DNA from 2 places in the Microbacterium alkaliflavum genome. Region 2 is predicted to be linked to the other one. Evidence: riboswitches for the same ligand, from Rfam matches in the RefSeq annotation. Region 2 holds a riboswitch; the other holds the start of a gene.

Region 1 (7,092 bases), on a different contig from region 2:
GACGGCGTCGATGTCGACGTCGTCGCTGACGGCGCGCAGCTGCGCGTCGAGGAACGCCGCGGGCGGCACGTGCACCGAGCGCACGCCGCGCGTGTTCTGCGCGACGAGCGCCGTGACGACCGCCATGCCGTAGCCGCCGAGCGCGCCGATCGACTTGAGGTCGGCGTGGATGCCCGCGCCGCCGGTCGGATCGGTCCCCGCGATGCTCAAGACGCGGGGAACACTCACGCTCCGACCACCGCTCCCGCGAACGCGTCCACGAACGCGCGGCCGGCGGCTCCCGGGTCGTCGGCGCCGCAGATCGCCGAGACGACGGCGATGCCCGCCGCGCCCGCATCCCGAAGCGCGGCTGCATCCGCGGCCGTCACGCCTCCGATCGCGACACAGGGGAAGTCCGTCGACCGGGCCAGGGCCGCGAAACCGGCGACCCCGAGCGGCGCGGGATGGTCGGGCTTGGTCGCGGTGGGCCGGATGACGCCGACACCGAGGTAGTCGAGCGTGCCCTCGGGCAGCTCGGCGGCCGCCGCGAAGTGCGCGGGGGTGTTCGCCGTCCACCCGATCAAGGCCTCCGCGCCGAGCAGGCGGCGGGCCGCGACCGGCGGCAGATCGCGCTGCCCGAGATGGATGCCGTCGACCCGCGCACCCGCATCCCGTGCCGCGAGCACGATGTCGAGACGGTCGTCGACGACGAACGCGGCACGTCCCGCGATGACACGCGAGAGGACGATCGCCTGCACGAGGAGCTCACCGGCATCCGCGGCCTTGGAGCGCAGCTGCACGACGGTGACCCCGGCGTCGACCGCGGCGTCGACGACGGCCGTCAGGCGCGGGAAGGACAGGCGCTCGTCGGTGACGAGGTGCAGCGACAGGTCGCGCGCGGTCATCGTGCGACCTCGATCGTCGCCCAGGCGAGGCGGTCCTCGGCGTCCTGGAGTCTTTCCGACGTCGTCGCGGCCAGTGCGTCGAGGAACGCGACGGCGAACGATCCCGGTCCGTGCGCGACCCGCGCCGCCGCGTCGGAGGCGACGGAGTAGAGGAGGGATGCCGCGACCGCCGCCGACAGCGGGCTCGCGACGGCGAGGAACGCGGCCATCACCGCGCCGAGGGAGCATCCGCCGCCCGTGATGCGGGTCAGCAGCGCGCTGCCGCCGTGCACCCGGACGACGTCGGTGCCGTCCGTCACGAGGTCGACGGCGCCCGAGACGGCGACGACACCGCCCGTCCGGCGTGCGAGGCAGAACGCGGCGTCCGCCGCCGAGTCGGGGTCGTCGGTCGCATCGACGCCGCGGCCGCCGCTCGCGCGGCCCGCGACCGCGAGCACCTCCGAGGCGTTGGCGCGCACGATCGTCGGCGCCTGCGCGACGAGCTCCTCGGCGAGCGCCGTGCGCACCGGGAGCACGCCCACGGCGACGGGGTCGAGCACCCAGGGCGTGCCGGCCCGCGCGGCCTCCCGTGCCGCCTCGCGCTGCTCCGCCGTGGGCGTGCCGAGGTTCACGAGCACGCTTCCGGCGATGCCGGCGAACATGCCGGCCTCGCCCGGCAGGTCGCACATGGCGGGCGAGGCCCCGAGCGCGAGGAGGGCGTTCGCGGTGAAGTTCGTCACCACCGCGTTGGTGATGCACTGCGTCAGCGGCGCGACGTCGCGCAGCGCATCGAGGGCCTCTGCGGGGGCCAGGTGCGTGGACACACGCGCGTTCATGGGGACATCCCTTCGCTCGTCCTAACGAGATCAGGTTCGACGGGTGTGATCTCAGCTCGCCGGTCGCGAGCACCCCGTGTCACTGCCGAGCAATGTAGCAGGACATTCCGACCGGCGCCGTGTCGGTGGGGCACCGTAGGCTGTTCAGGTGACCACCGCCCTGTACCGCCGCTACCGGCCCGAGGCGTTCGGCGAGATGATCGGGCAGTCGCAGGTCACCGACCCGCTCATGACCGCGTTGCGCAGCGATCGCGTCGGTCACGCCTACCTGTTCTCGGGTCCGCGCGGGTGCGGCAAGACGACCTCGGCGCGCATCCTCGCGCGGTGCCTCAACTGCGCCGAGGGGCCCACCGACGTCCCGTGCGGCAAATGCGAGAGCTGCATCGAGCTCGGTCGCGGCGGCGGCGGATCGCTCGACGTCGTCGAGATCGACGCCGCCTCGCACAACGGCGTCGACGACGCGCGCGACCTGCGTGAGCGGGCGATCTTCGCGCCGGCCCGCGACCGCTTCAAGATCTTCATCCTCGACGAGGCGCACATGGTGACGCCGCAGGGCTTCAACGCCCTGCTCAAGCTCGTCGAAGAGCCGCCCGACCACGTCAAGTTCATCTTCGCGACGACCGAGCCCGAGAAGGTCATCGGCACGATCCGCTCGCGCACGCACCACTACCCGTTCCGGCTCGTGCCGCCGGGCGCCATGCTCGCCTACGTCGAGGAGCTCTGCACCACCGAGGGGGTGTCGGTCGAGTCGGGCGTGCTGCCCCTCGTCGTACGCGCCGGCGGCGGATCGCCGCGAGACACGCTGTCGCTGCTCGACCAGCTCATCGCCGGGTCGGAGGGCGCCGTCGTCACCTACGCGCGGGCTGTCGCGCTCCTCGGCTACACGCACGCCGAACTTCTCGACGAGGTGGTCGACGCCTTCGGCGCGCGGGATGCCTCCGCCGCGTTCGCGGCGATCGACCGCGTCGTGCAGACGGGGCAGGACCCCCGTCGCTTCGTCGACGACCTCCTCGAGCGACTGCGCGATCTCATCGTCGTCGACGCGACTGGTCAGGGCGCCGCCGCCGTGCTCCGCGGCGTCTCGGAAGAAGAGCTCGCGCGCATGGAGCGTCAGGCCGCCGCGTTCGGCGCCGCCCGCCTGTCGCACACGGCCGACCTCGTGATCGCGACGCTCGACGACATGACGGGCGCCACGTCGCCCCGCCTGCAGCTCGAGCTCATGGTCGCGCGTGTCCTGGCGGCGTCGCCCGCGGTCGCTGTCGCGGCGGCGCCTGCGGTTGCGGTGGCGCCCGTCGCGGCTGCTCCCGTCGCTCCGGCGCCGGCGGTTGCGGTGGCGCCCGTCGCTCCGGTGCCGGCCGCCGCGCCCGCTTCGCCCCCCGAGCGTGTCGAGGGGTCGAACAGCATCGCTGAGCCGGCCGCCGCCCCCCCTGCGCCTCCCGCCGCCCCGCCGGTCCCGTCGGGGCCGGTGACGCTGCAGCGCATGCGGGACGCGTGGCCCGAAGTGCTCGCCCGCCTCGAGGACATCAGCCGCGCCTCGTGGATGATCGCGTCGGGGGCCGGCATCGCGGCGCTCACCGACGACGTCCTGACGCTCACGTTCCGCAGCCAGAGCGACGTCGCGAAGTTCAAGCAACTCTCGGCCGGCGCCGGGCCCAGCGAAGACCTGCGCTCGGCGATCCTGGCCGTGCTCGGCATCCGCGTGAAGTACATCGCCCGCAAGGAGTCCGATGCCGCGCCCGGCGATCCCGGGGGCGCACCCGGCGACGGTTCGCCCGGAGGCCCCGGTGGCGGCACGTCGGCCCTCGGCGGCGCCACGAGCGGTGCCGGCGGCGCTGCTCGCGCCTCAGCGGCACCGAGCGAGCGCTCGTCCGTGCCGGGCGGTCGCGCCACCGCCGAGCGTCCCGCGGAGCGCTCTGCGGCACCGGCGCGCGCCTCGGCCGCCCCCGTGACGGAATGGGCCGTCGCACCCATTCCGGGTTCGGCGGGCGGCGACTCCGGTCAGGACGCGCCATCGGCCTCCGCGCGGGGCGGCGCGTGGGCTCCGCCGACCGCTTCGGCGGCGACCTGGGCACCTCCGGCGCCGACGGCTCCTGCCGCGACCGCATCCCGGCCGTCCGAACCCGCCGGCATGGGCCAGTTCGCGATCGACGACGAGCCTGAAGAGGCCGAGAGCGAGGCGTCCCGCGTTCACACCGCGACGCTCGCGCCGGCGCGCGACGGCGACGTGATCCCCGAGCGCGACGTCGCCCCGTCGATCGAGCGCGACGACGACGATGACGAGGATGAGCTCGAGCCCCCGGCATCCGCCGATCTTCCCGTGCCGCCCGTCGTCGCTCCGCCGCTGACGCCTCCGCGCAGCCAGGCGGCGGCGCGCAACGGCGGGCCGCAGCGCTACGGCGAGGCCGTCGTGCGCCAGGTGCTCGGCGCGACGTTCGTGCGCGAAGAGCCCTACGAGCCGCCGACGAGGTTCAACTGACCCATGTACGACGGCATCGTCCAAGATCTCATCGATGAGTTCGGGCGACTTCCGGGCATCGGCCCGAAGTCCGCTCAGCGCATCACGTTCCACATCCTGCAGACCCCGAACTTCGACGTCTCGCACCTCGCGCAGCTGCTCGCCGAAGTGCGCGAGAAGGTGCGCTTCTGCGAGATCTGCGGCAACGTCTCCGAGCAGGAGCGCTGCGCGATCTGCCGTGATCCGCGCCGCAACCCCGCGCTCATCTGCGTGGTCGAAGACGCGAAGGACGTCGCCGCGATCGAGCGCACGCGCGAGTTCCGCGGGCTGTACCACGTGCTCGGCGGGGCGATCAGCCCCATCGCGGGCATCGGACCCGACGACCTGCGCATCGCGCAGCTCATGCAGCGGCTCGCCGACGGCACCGTGCAGGAGGTCATCCTCGCGACCAACCCCAACCTCGAGGGCGAGGCGACCGCGACCTACCTCAGCCGCCTGCTGCACACGCTCGAGATCACGGTGACGCGTCTCGCGTCGGGGCTGCCCGTCGGAGGCGACCTCGAGTACGCCGACGAAGTGACCCTCGGCCGGGCCTTCGAGGGGCGCCGCACGCTGTGAGCGCCGACCCCCTCGCCGCGCCGTCGCGGTTCAGCTCCAAGGGCTGGGTGCTCTTCGCCGTCATGGCGCTGGTCTGGGGCATGCCGTACCTCTTCATCAAGGAGGCCGTCGACTCGTACTCGCCCGCGGCCGTCGTCGCCGGGCGCACGCTCATCGGCGCCGTCATCCTGCTGCCGCTCGCGATCCACCGCCGCGCGCTGCGCCCGGCGCTCAAGCTCTGGCCGTGGGTGCTCGCGTTCGGCGCGATCGAGATGGCGGGCCCGTTCCTGCTCCTCGGGCACGCGGAGCAGACTCTTCCCTCCGGCCTGACCGGCCTCCTCGTGGCGACCGTTCCGCTGTTCGCCGCCGTCATCGCCTTCACGAGAGGCGACAAAGGGATGCTGCGCCCCGCGCGAGCGGGAGGGCTCTTGGTCGGCTTCATCGGCGTCGCGGTCATCGTCGCCGGGCCCGGTCTTGCCGTCGGCGGATCGGCGAGCCTGCTCGCAGTGGGCGAGGTGCTGCTCGTCGCGGTCTGCTACGCCATCGCGCCGTTCATCGTCGCGACGAAGCTCAAGGACGTGCCGTCGCTCGGCACCATCACGCTGTCGCTGTTCGCCGTCGGCCTGTTCTACCTGCCGATCGGCGTGCTGACGCAGCACGAAGTGCCGACGATGCGCAGCACCGTCTCGCTCGTCTCGCTCGGCGTCATCTGCACCGCGCTCGCCTTCATGGCCTTCTTCGCGCTCATCGCCGAGGTCGGGCCGGCCCGCGCGCCGCTGTTCACCTATGTCAACCCCGTCGTCGCGATCATCCTCGGCACGATCCTGCTCGGCGAGGAGCTGAGTGCCGGACTGCTCATCGGCTTCCCGCTCGTCATCCTGGGCTGCTGGCTCGCCGCAACGGGCGGTGTCGTGGTCCGCCGTGCGCGACCCGGGCCTGCGCCACTCGGCGAAGCCGACTGAGACGCGTGGTTCAGCGCAGCACTTCGACGAGCGCGATCCAGGAGATGAGCACCGCCGCGACGATCGCCGCGATGGCACCCGCCGCGAACCAGAAGACACCGGCATCCACTCCCGCGACGAGCAGGATGCCTCCCGCGACGTAGCCGAGGGGCGCGACGAAGCCCACGACCGACTTCGCGAGCTTCAGGCGGTTCGCGGGGTGGTGGTTCTCATAGATGCGGCGCGTGGCCTGCGTGGAGAAGAGTGCGGTCACGACGCCGAACACGATCATCATGACGCCGTAGCCGAGCGCCGTGATGCCCGGGATGAGCCCGACGGCCGAGCCGACGATCGCGAGCACGAGCCCCGCGATCGCGGACGCCAGCCGCGCTGCGACCGACGGCGCATCGATGATCTCGCGGATGTTGACACTCGCCGCCACGATCACGAGACCCGCGAGCGCCGCCGTGGCGCCCATCATCGCGACGTTGAACTCGCTCCAGCCCTCCACCACACCCATGCCCGGATGCTACCGCTCCGCCCGCAGCCGGCTTCGGGGGGCGCAATGCGTCGCGTGCGGTGGTCGAGGCGACAATATGCGCCCACCGCGTGGTCGAGCGTTGGGCTGGAGTTCACCCGACACATGGTCGGGTCGGCATGAGCCCGTCCGTAAGATGGTCCGTTGGGCGCGGCATCCGCTGGCCCTCCGCCGTCGATCCGAGCGGCGGCGCATCCCGGGGAGTTCCATCGTGGCGCTGATCGTCCAGAAGTACGGCGGTTCGTCCGTCGCCGACGCTGAGAGCATCAAGCGGGTCGCGAAGCGCATCGTCGACACGCGCCGCGCCGGCCACGAGGTGGTCGTCGCGGTGAGCGCCATGGGCGACACGACCGACGAGCTGCTCGACCTCGCCCAGCAGGTCGCGCCGATCCAGGCGCCGCGCGAGCTCGACATGCTCTTGTCCAGCGGCGAGCGCATCTCGATGGCGCTGCTCGCGATGGCGATCCACTCGATGGGCTTCGAGGCGCGCTCGTTCACGGGCAGCCAGGCCGGCATGATCACGACCGCCGACCACGGGTCGGCGCGCATCGTCGACGTGACGCCGGTGCGCCTGCGCGAGGCGCTCGACGAGGGCGCCATCGTCATCGTCGCGGGCTTCCAGGGCTTCAATCGCGACACCCGCGACATCACCACCCTCGGCCGCGGCGGCTCCGACACGACCGCTGTAGCCCTCGCCGCGGCGCTCGACGCCGACGTCTGCGAGATCTACAGCGACGTCGACGGCATCTTCACCGCCGACCCCCGCGTCGTGCCCAAGGCGCGCAAGCTCGACCGCATCTCGAGCGAGGAGATGCTCGAGCTCGCGGCCAACGGCGCGAAGGTCCTCTACATCCGCGCTGTC
Region 2 (7,092 bases):
CCACGTCCCTGCGAGCACCGCGGCCGTCACGGCGAGGACCGAGATGGCGGCGCCGATGGCCATGAGCACCCACTCACGCCCGCCGAAATGCGACTCCCGCGCCCACGTGCGCTCGACGGGGGCGCCGAACCCGCGCGCCTCCATCGATGTGGCGAGCTTCGACCCGCGGCGGATCGAGAGGACGAGCAGCGCGAAGGCCATGCCGAGGAAGCGCCGGAGACGACCTCGATCGGCCACCCCACGCGCGCGGCGGGCGAGCTCGAGCGCGCGCCAGTCGTCGATGAAGAGGCCGACCATGCGCAGGCCCGCCAGGGCGCCGAGCACGAACCGCGCCGGAAGGCGCAGCACCTGCGCGAGGCCGTCGGCGAGGTCGGTCGGATCGACAGTCACGAACAGCACGACCGACGGCAGCGCGATCGCGAGGACGCGGAAGAACGTCGCGACGGCGAGTTCGATCGACCCCTCGCTGATCCGCACGAAGAACCAGTCGACGTAGACCTCGCCCGAGGTGGCGCCGTAGAGCGCGATCGTGACGGCGGTGAGCGGCGCCGCGATCCAGACGGGGAGAGTCCTCGTCCAGAACTCCCGCCACCCGATGCCGGCGAACGGGAAGAGCAGGCACTCGAGCACGAGTGCGACCGCCGCCGACACCCAGTCGAGGGTCAGCACGAGCGGCAGCGCGATGAGCGCGCTCGCACCGAGCTTGGCGACGGGGTTGATGCGCGCGACGGCGCCGGTGCGCGCGCGGGCGTCGAGGAGGGTCATCCCTCCCCCTTCCCGAGCGCGAAGACGTCGGCGCCGAGCGCCCGCACCACGTCGAGGTCGTGGGTGATCGCGACGACGGCCGCGCGCTCGTCGCCGTCGAGGCCGTCGCGCAGCCGCGCGAGCAGGGCGACCAGCTCGGCCCAGGTTCGGGCGTCCTGCCCGAACGTGGGCTCGTCGAGAACGAGCACGCGCGGCCGCGTCGCGAGCGCGGCGGCCACCGTGAGCCGGCGCTTCTCGCCGCCCGACAGCGTGAACGGGTTCGCCGCGGCGAGGGCGTCGAGGCGCAGCCGCACGAGCAGGTCGTCGACGCGTGCGTTCGTCGCGGCGTCGTCGAGCCCGAGCGCGCGCGGACCGACCTCGAGCTCTTCGCGCACGGTCCGCGCCAGAAGCTGGTGCTCGGGGTCCTGGAAGACGGTGCCGATGCGCGTCAGGAGCTGCCGCGAGGTCCAGCGGATCGGCGCGGCGCCCGCGCCGTTCGCGAGCGCGGGCGCAGCGGTGACAACGCCGGCCGCCGGCGGGAGGAGCCCCGCGAGCGTCAGCCCGAGCGTCGACTTCCCTGCGCCGTTGGGCCCCGTGAGAGCGAGCACCGAGCCTTCGCGCAGGTGGAGGTCGATGCCCGATGCGACGGGGACGCCGCGAACCCGCTCGACGGCGAGCCCGTGCGCCGACACGAGCGCCTCACCCGCCGCGGCCGGGGGCGGCGGCGGAACCGCGGGCGGGATGCCGGGGACCCAGACACCCTGCTCCGTGAGCCGGCGCCCCTCCCGGGCGAGCACGACATCGGGCGACCCGTCGGCGACGACCCCGCCCGCGCCGAGCACGATGACGCGCGTCACGAGCGGCAGCCACACCTCGACGCGGTGCTCCACGACGACGAGGGTCGCGGGATGCCGCTCGAGGAGGTCGGCGACGGCCTCGCGCACCTCGGCGACCCCGCCCGGGTCGAGATTCGCGGTGGGCTCGTCGAGCAGGAGCAGCCCCGGGCGCATCGCGAGTGCGCCGGCGAGCGCGAGCCGCTGCTTCTGTCCCCCCGACAGCGCCTTCGTCGCACGATCGAGGGGAAGATCGAGCCCGACGGCGTCGAGTGCTTCACCGACGCGCGGCCAGATCTCGGCTCGCGGGACGCCGAGGTTCTCGCAGCCGAAGGCGACATCGTCGCCGACGCGGGCGAGCACGACCTGCGCGTCGGGATCCTGCAGCACGAGACCCGCCGTTCCGCGCACGGCCGCGGCATCCCGCCCGCCGATCAGCAGACCGCCCGCGGACTCGCCCTCGTCGTCGCCGCCGAGCACGCCCGCGAGTCCGTGCAGCAGCGTCGACTTGCCCGACCCCGACGAGCCGAGCAGGAGCACCCGCTCGCCGGGTTCGATGCGGAACGTGACGTCCTGCAGCGCCCATGCGCGGCGGCTCGCGTGACGCCACCCCCAGCCGCGCGCCTCGACGACGGCAGGGGTGGGAGCAGCCGACGGCACGCTACACGCGGGCGCGCGCTTCGCGGCCCGACGCGAAGCGGTCGAGGGCGCCGGTCGCCGCAAGTCCGCGCGTCACGAGCCACGGCAGAAGCCCCGCGATGACGGCGCCCGAGATGGTGGTCGTGATGAGGTACGTGATCGTGAACTGCGTGTTCGAGCCCGCGTACCACAGCACGAGATTGTTGACGCCTCCCGCGATCGCGGCGCCCGCACCGGCGAGCATCGCGACGGGGAGCGTCCAGACGCGGTAGGCGAAGATCAGGAAGACGATCTCGGCCCCGATCCCCTGCACGAGGCCGGCCTCGAGCGTGAGGAAGCCGCCCCACTGGTTGCCGACGAGCGCCGAGACGACCGCGGCGAGCGTCTCGACGTAGAGCGCAGCGCCGGGCTTGCGGATGATGAGCGCACCGAGCACCCCCGCGAACAGCCACGGTCCGTCGAGGAGGCCCTGCAGGCCCGGCAGGAGAGGCTGGAGGAGGGCCGAGGGGCCGAGGTAGCCGACGTTCCAGAACAGGAAGATGAGGCCGGATGCGACGCCGATGACGCTGGCGACGACGATGTCGACGACCCTCCAGCGAAGACGGCGGGTGGTCTGCGCGACCGAGGCGGACGCGGACGTGGAAGCGTTCATGTTCTCTCCTCCCTGCGCTGGCATGATCCAGATCAGGTTCGACGGTCGAAGCGTGGTCGCTTCCTCTCAGCCCGGCACACCGGACTCCCGTGGTTGTGGTGCCGAGTATACCGCGGCACGACGGGGTAAATTTGGCAGGTGACCCTCGCCGATACGGAGCCTCCTGCGCACGACGACGTGCACGGGGACGCGGGCGACGTGCTCGTCGCGCCGGGCGACGTGCTCGTGCAGGAGCCCGTCGCGCCCGAGCACGAGGCATCCGTCCCGCTCAAGAAGCCCGGCAAGCCGCTGGGCGAGCCGCGCGTCGCATTCGGGTGGGTGGACGAGGGCGTCGTCGGCACGACTTCGCTCGTGCCCGCCGATCTCCGGGTGGCCACGACTCCGTACGTCGCCGTCCCGGCGGACCTGCTCGCGCGCCCGCCGAGGCGCTCGCCGCTGCGTCCCGGCGTGCTCGTTCCGATCGCGATCATCGCGGCGCTGATCGGCGGATACTCCGCCACGACGCTGCTGTGGCCGCTCACGGCGGTGACCCCCACGATCGAGGCCGTGCAGGTCGACTCCGCGCCGGCCCCCGCGACCACGCCCGCCTGGCCTGCCCAGGGCTCCGGCGCCGTCGCGGTCGCGGGCTTCGACGGCGTCGTCGGCTCGACGGCCGATGCGGCGCCCATCGCGAGCATCACGAAGGTCGTGACGGCTCTGCTCGTCCTCGAGTCGCAGCCGCTCGCCGTCGGCGAGCAGGGGCCGGAGTACCGGTTCACGGCGGCCGACCGCGTCAAGTACTGGGGCTATCGGTCACGTGGCGAGTCCGCGCTCGACGTGCCGGTCGGCGGCACCCTCACGGAGTACCAGCTGCTCGAGGGCATGCTGATCGGCTCGGCCAACAACTACGCCGATCGCCTCGCGAGCAACCTGTGGCCCAGCGACGCCGTCTACGCGAGCGCCGCGAACGGCTGGCTCGCGGCGCACGGCCTGAACGGCATCGCCGTCGTCGAGCCGACGGGCTTCGACGCGCGCAACACGGCGAGCGCGGCATCCCTCATCCCGCTCGCCGAGAGGGCTCTGGCCAACCCCGTCATCGCCGAGATCGTCGCTAAGTCCGAGGTCGACCTGCCCGGTGCCGGCCACGTCACGAGCACCAACGGGCTGCTCGCCGACCCCGGCGTCATCGGCGTGAAGACGGGATCGCTCGACACCTTCAACCTGCTCGCCGCGAAGAACGTGACGATCGGCCAGACCCCCGTGCGCCTCTATGCCGCCGTGCTGGGCCAGCCCGACGACAACGGCCGCATCGAGGCGACGCGAGCCCTCTTCACTCAACTCGAGGCGGAGCTGCAGACCGAGCCGTCCGTGACGGCGGGGACGACCGTGGGCGTGATCGACACGGAGTGGGGCGAGCACGTCGAGGTGAAGACGGTCGGCGACGCTTCCGTCGTGCTGTGGAACGGCGCAGCCGGCACCGTCTCGACCGACCTGTCGCTCGGCGACCACCGTGACAAAGGCGACGACGTGGGCACGCTGAACGTCAAGGGTCCGCTCGACTCGTCGACGGTCGACGTCGTGCTCGCGGGCGACATCGAGCCGCCGTCGGCCTGGTGGCGCCTGACGCACCCCCTCGAGCTCTTCGGCCTCGCGGGCTGATCTCGCCCCGCCAGCCCCGGGACCGCTACACGTAGCGGACGGCGTGCTGCAGGCGCGTGCGGATGTCGAAGACCTCGTTGCCGCCCACCTCGCGCGCGCCCGTGACCCCTCGGCGCAGCACCGTCGACAGGGCGCTGCGCGACACGATCGCGACGGGCACGCCGCGCACCCGGCCGAGCTCCTCGATGGGCTGATCGAGGTCGTCGTCGGGGAGCACGACGATCGCCCCGCTGAACTTCACGCGGGCGGCGCGTGCGACGGTGCGAAGTCGCGCGAGGAGCGCCGCGATGGGGGCGCCGTCGACGCCGTCGCCCACGAGCTCTCCGCGCTTGATGCGGACGGGGCCGCCGAAGTCCTCCGACAGCACGCCGTAGAGCCCGCTCGGGCCGAGCACGACGTGGTCGACCTTCTCGTCGGACGCGTGGCCCGCGGCGACGTCGTGCCACACGGTGTACCCCATGCCGAGGTCGGCGACGACGCGCGCCGTCGCCTCTTCGGCCAGCGCGTCGGCGAGGAGCCGCCGCAGATGGTGGGGCGCGGACCGCACGAGCGCGGGATCGTACGGATCGGGCATCTCGACGCCCCGCCCGACCCATTCGCGCATGAGCGACAGGTAGCGCTCGCGCCGCCAGCCGCCGGGCTGCCCGTACGAGCGCGCCTTCGGGCGCGTGTCGGCCGGGCGGGAGGGCGGGCGCCAGGCGGGAGCGTCCGGGCTGAACGACGGTGCGGCCGCCGCCCCGAAGCCGTGCCCGCGGTCGTAGGCGACGCGCGCCTGCGGAGTGCCGACGAGCGCCCACGCGCGCTGCACCTGGATGAAGACGGATGCCTCTCCCCCCGTGTCGGGGTGCGTCTGACGCAGTCGCAGGCGATACGCCTTGCGCAGGCCCTCCTCGTCGACCGTGGGCTCGACGCCGAGCACCTGGTAGGCGGACGCGGACAGGGGGGAATCGAACATGCGGCGGGGCACCTCTCAGCGCTGCTCGTTGCGCCGAGCGTACGCGGCCGCGCTGCGGCTGGACAGCGCGAGGAGGATCAGCGTATCGAGCGCTGTGGTGAGCAGGCTCGTCTTCAAGGTGATCTCCAGGTCGTAGAGCCACCACGATCCGAAGGCCGCTGAGATCGAGAGCACCGCGAACACCATGACGATGACGCGGGGCCAGTTGTGGCCGCGCAGGATGAACACGGCGAGCACGGCGTCGAAGATCAGCACGACGCTGATGATGCCGACCACGATCCACAGCCCGATACCCGCGGCCTCCCCCGCCGTGAGGCCGTCGATCGCGACGGCGCTCTCGGTCGCGACGAGGTTCCAGTTGAGGGCGAGTTCGCCGAGGAAGAGCAGCCCGACGACGACACGAAGGAAGACGAGCAGGGCACCCGCGACGGTCGTCGGGGGCCGCTTCATGTCGGGGCGGTACCCCGGCGGGCGCAGCAGCCTGCGTGCCGGCTCGTACGAGGGCCGCTTCGCGGAGGAGGCCGTCGTCATGTCGCCGCCCCCTGCTCCGGGGTCGTCTGCACTGCGGTCGTCTGCACCGCGGGCGCCTCCTCCAGGGTGACGTCGCGCACGTCGACGATCGGCAGGTCGCCGTCGGTGCTGATCGAGTCGCCGCCGCCGTTGCGGGCGTGGTACCCGGTCGAGAAGTCCTCGATGAGCCGGATGTCGATGCGCGGATCGGCGACGATGAGCGTGGAGATGATGTGGTCGCGCTCGATGTCGGTCTCGGCGTCGATCTTGTGCGTGATCTGCAGGGTGAACAGCGACAGTCCGACGCGCCGGTCGAACGTGCCTGCGGCGAGCCAATCGACGCGGCGTCCGCCGGGGAGCAGCCAGTCTTCGGGGCACTGCCAGAACCGCACATGGTGGCGCTGGGCGGGGCTGTCGTCGACGTCCTGCTGATACGCGAAGTCCTGCGCGCGCCCGAAGAGGAACAGGGGGCTGACGGGCGCCTCGTCGTAGCTGCGGCGGGTGAGGGTCGAGGCCACGATGCGCCACGTCGAGGTGATCGTGATCGGGTCGGCGCGCGTCCAGCCCGCCGCCCGCATGGCCGCCTCGATCTGCTCGCCGGTGCCCATGAAGGCGAGGTTGACCGGGTCGCCGAGCAGTCCGTCGCTCGTGCGCGTGCGGCCGATGAAGTAGTCGGGCACGTAGATCGTCGTGAGGATGCGGTGCAGTCGCGGCAGCACGAGATACGCCAGCAGCGCCCAGAAGACGATCGCGAAAAGGATGCCCCACCAGCCCACGTTGAACGTCTCGGTGAGGCTGAGGTAGGCCAGCCACACGGCGGCGAGCCCCGCGAACACGAAGAAGAACCAGTCGAGCGCGACGCCGAGAGACCAGCCACGGCCCGGGCGCGCGGCGGCCCCGTCGTGGTTCCTCGCCGCACGCGCCATCGGGCTCAGCTCCAGAGCGGAACCGTCGGCGCGAACGAGAAGGCCGATGCCGTGGCATCCGGTGACAGCTCGGCGAGGCTCGCGGGCTGCCAGCGCGGCGAGCGGTCCTTGTCGACGACCTGCGCGCGGATGCCCTCCGCGAGGTCGGGCTGGGTCGTGGCGAACCACATCACGAGCCCGTACTCCTGAGCGAGC

What was found. A riboswitch is a leader RNA that binds a small molecule or an ion and turns the genes downstream of it on or off. The one in region 2 is predicted to bind thiamine pyrophosphate.
Region 1: it holds a riboswitch for thiamine pyrophosphate, as region 2 does, so the genes downstream of both, thiM (hydroxyethylthiazole kinase) here and ACH3VR_RS13110 (ECF transporter S component) in region 2, are expected to answer to the same signal.

Annotation. Positions count from the first base shown of each region.
Region 1 covers NZ_JBIQWL010000001.1:643,674-650,765, forward strand. The annotation lists gene thiD (bifunctional hydroxymethylpyrimidine kinase/phosphomethylpyrimidine kinase) at 1-228, opposite strand, end outside; gene thiE (thiamine phosphate synthase) at 225-884, opposite strand; gene thiM (hydroxyethylthiazole kinase) at 881-1,699, opposite strand; TPP riboswitch at 1,690-1,786, opposite strand; gene ACH3VR_RS02750 (DNA polymerase III subunit gamma and tau) at 1,848-4,175, shown strand; gene recR (recombination mediator RecR) at 4,179-4,772, shown strand; gene ACH3VR_RS02760 (DMT family transporter) at 4,769-5,713, shown strand; gene ACH3VR_RS02765 (hypothetical protein) at 5,724-6,212, opposite strand; gene ACH3VR_RS02770 (aspartate kinase) at 6,442-7,092, shown strand, end outside.
Region 2 covers NZ_JBIQWL010000004.1:260,854-267,945, reverse strand. The annotation lists gene ACH3VR_RS13120 (energy-coupling factor transporter transmembrane component T family protein) at 1-765, opposite strand, end outside; gene ACH3VR_RS13115 (ABC transporter ATP-binding protein) at 762-2,237, opposite strand; gene ACH3VR_RS13110 (ECF transporter S component) at 2,239-2,868, opposite strand; TPP riboswitch at 2,861-2,969, opposite strand; gene ACH3VR_RS13105 (D-alanyl-D-alanine carboxypeptidase family protein) at 3,007-4,506, shown strand; gene ACH3VR_RS13100 (J domain-containing protein) at 4,532-5,461, opposite strand; gene ACH3VR_RS13095 (hypothetical protein) at 5,477-5,992, opposite strand; gene ACH3VR_RS13090 (LssY C-terminal domain-containing protein) at 5,989-6,897, opposite strand; gene ACH3VR_RS13085 (enoyl-CoA hydratase/isomerase family protein) at 6,903-7,092, opposite strand, start outside.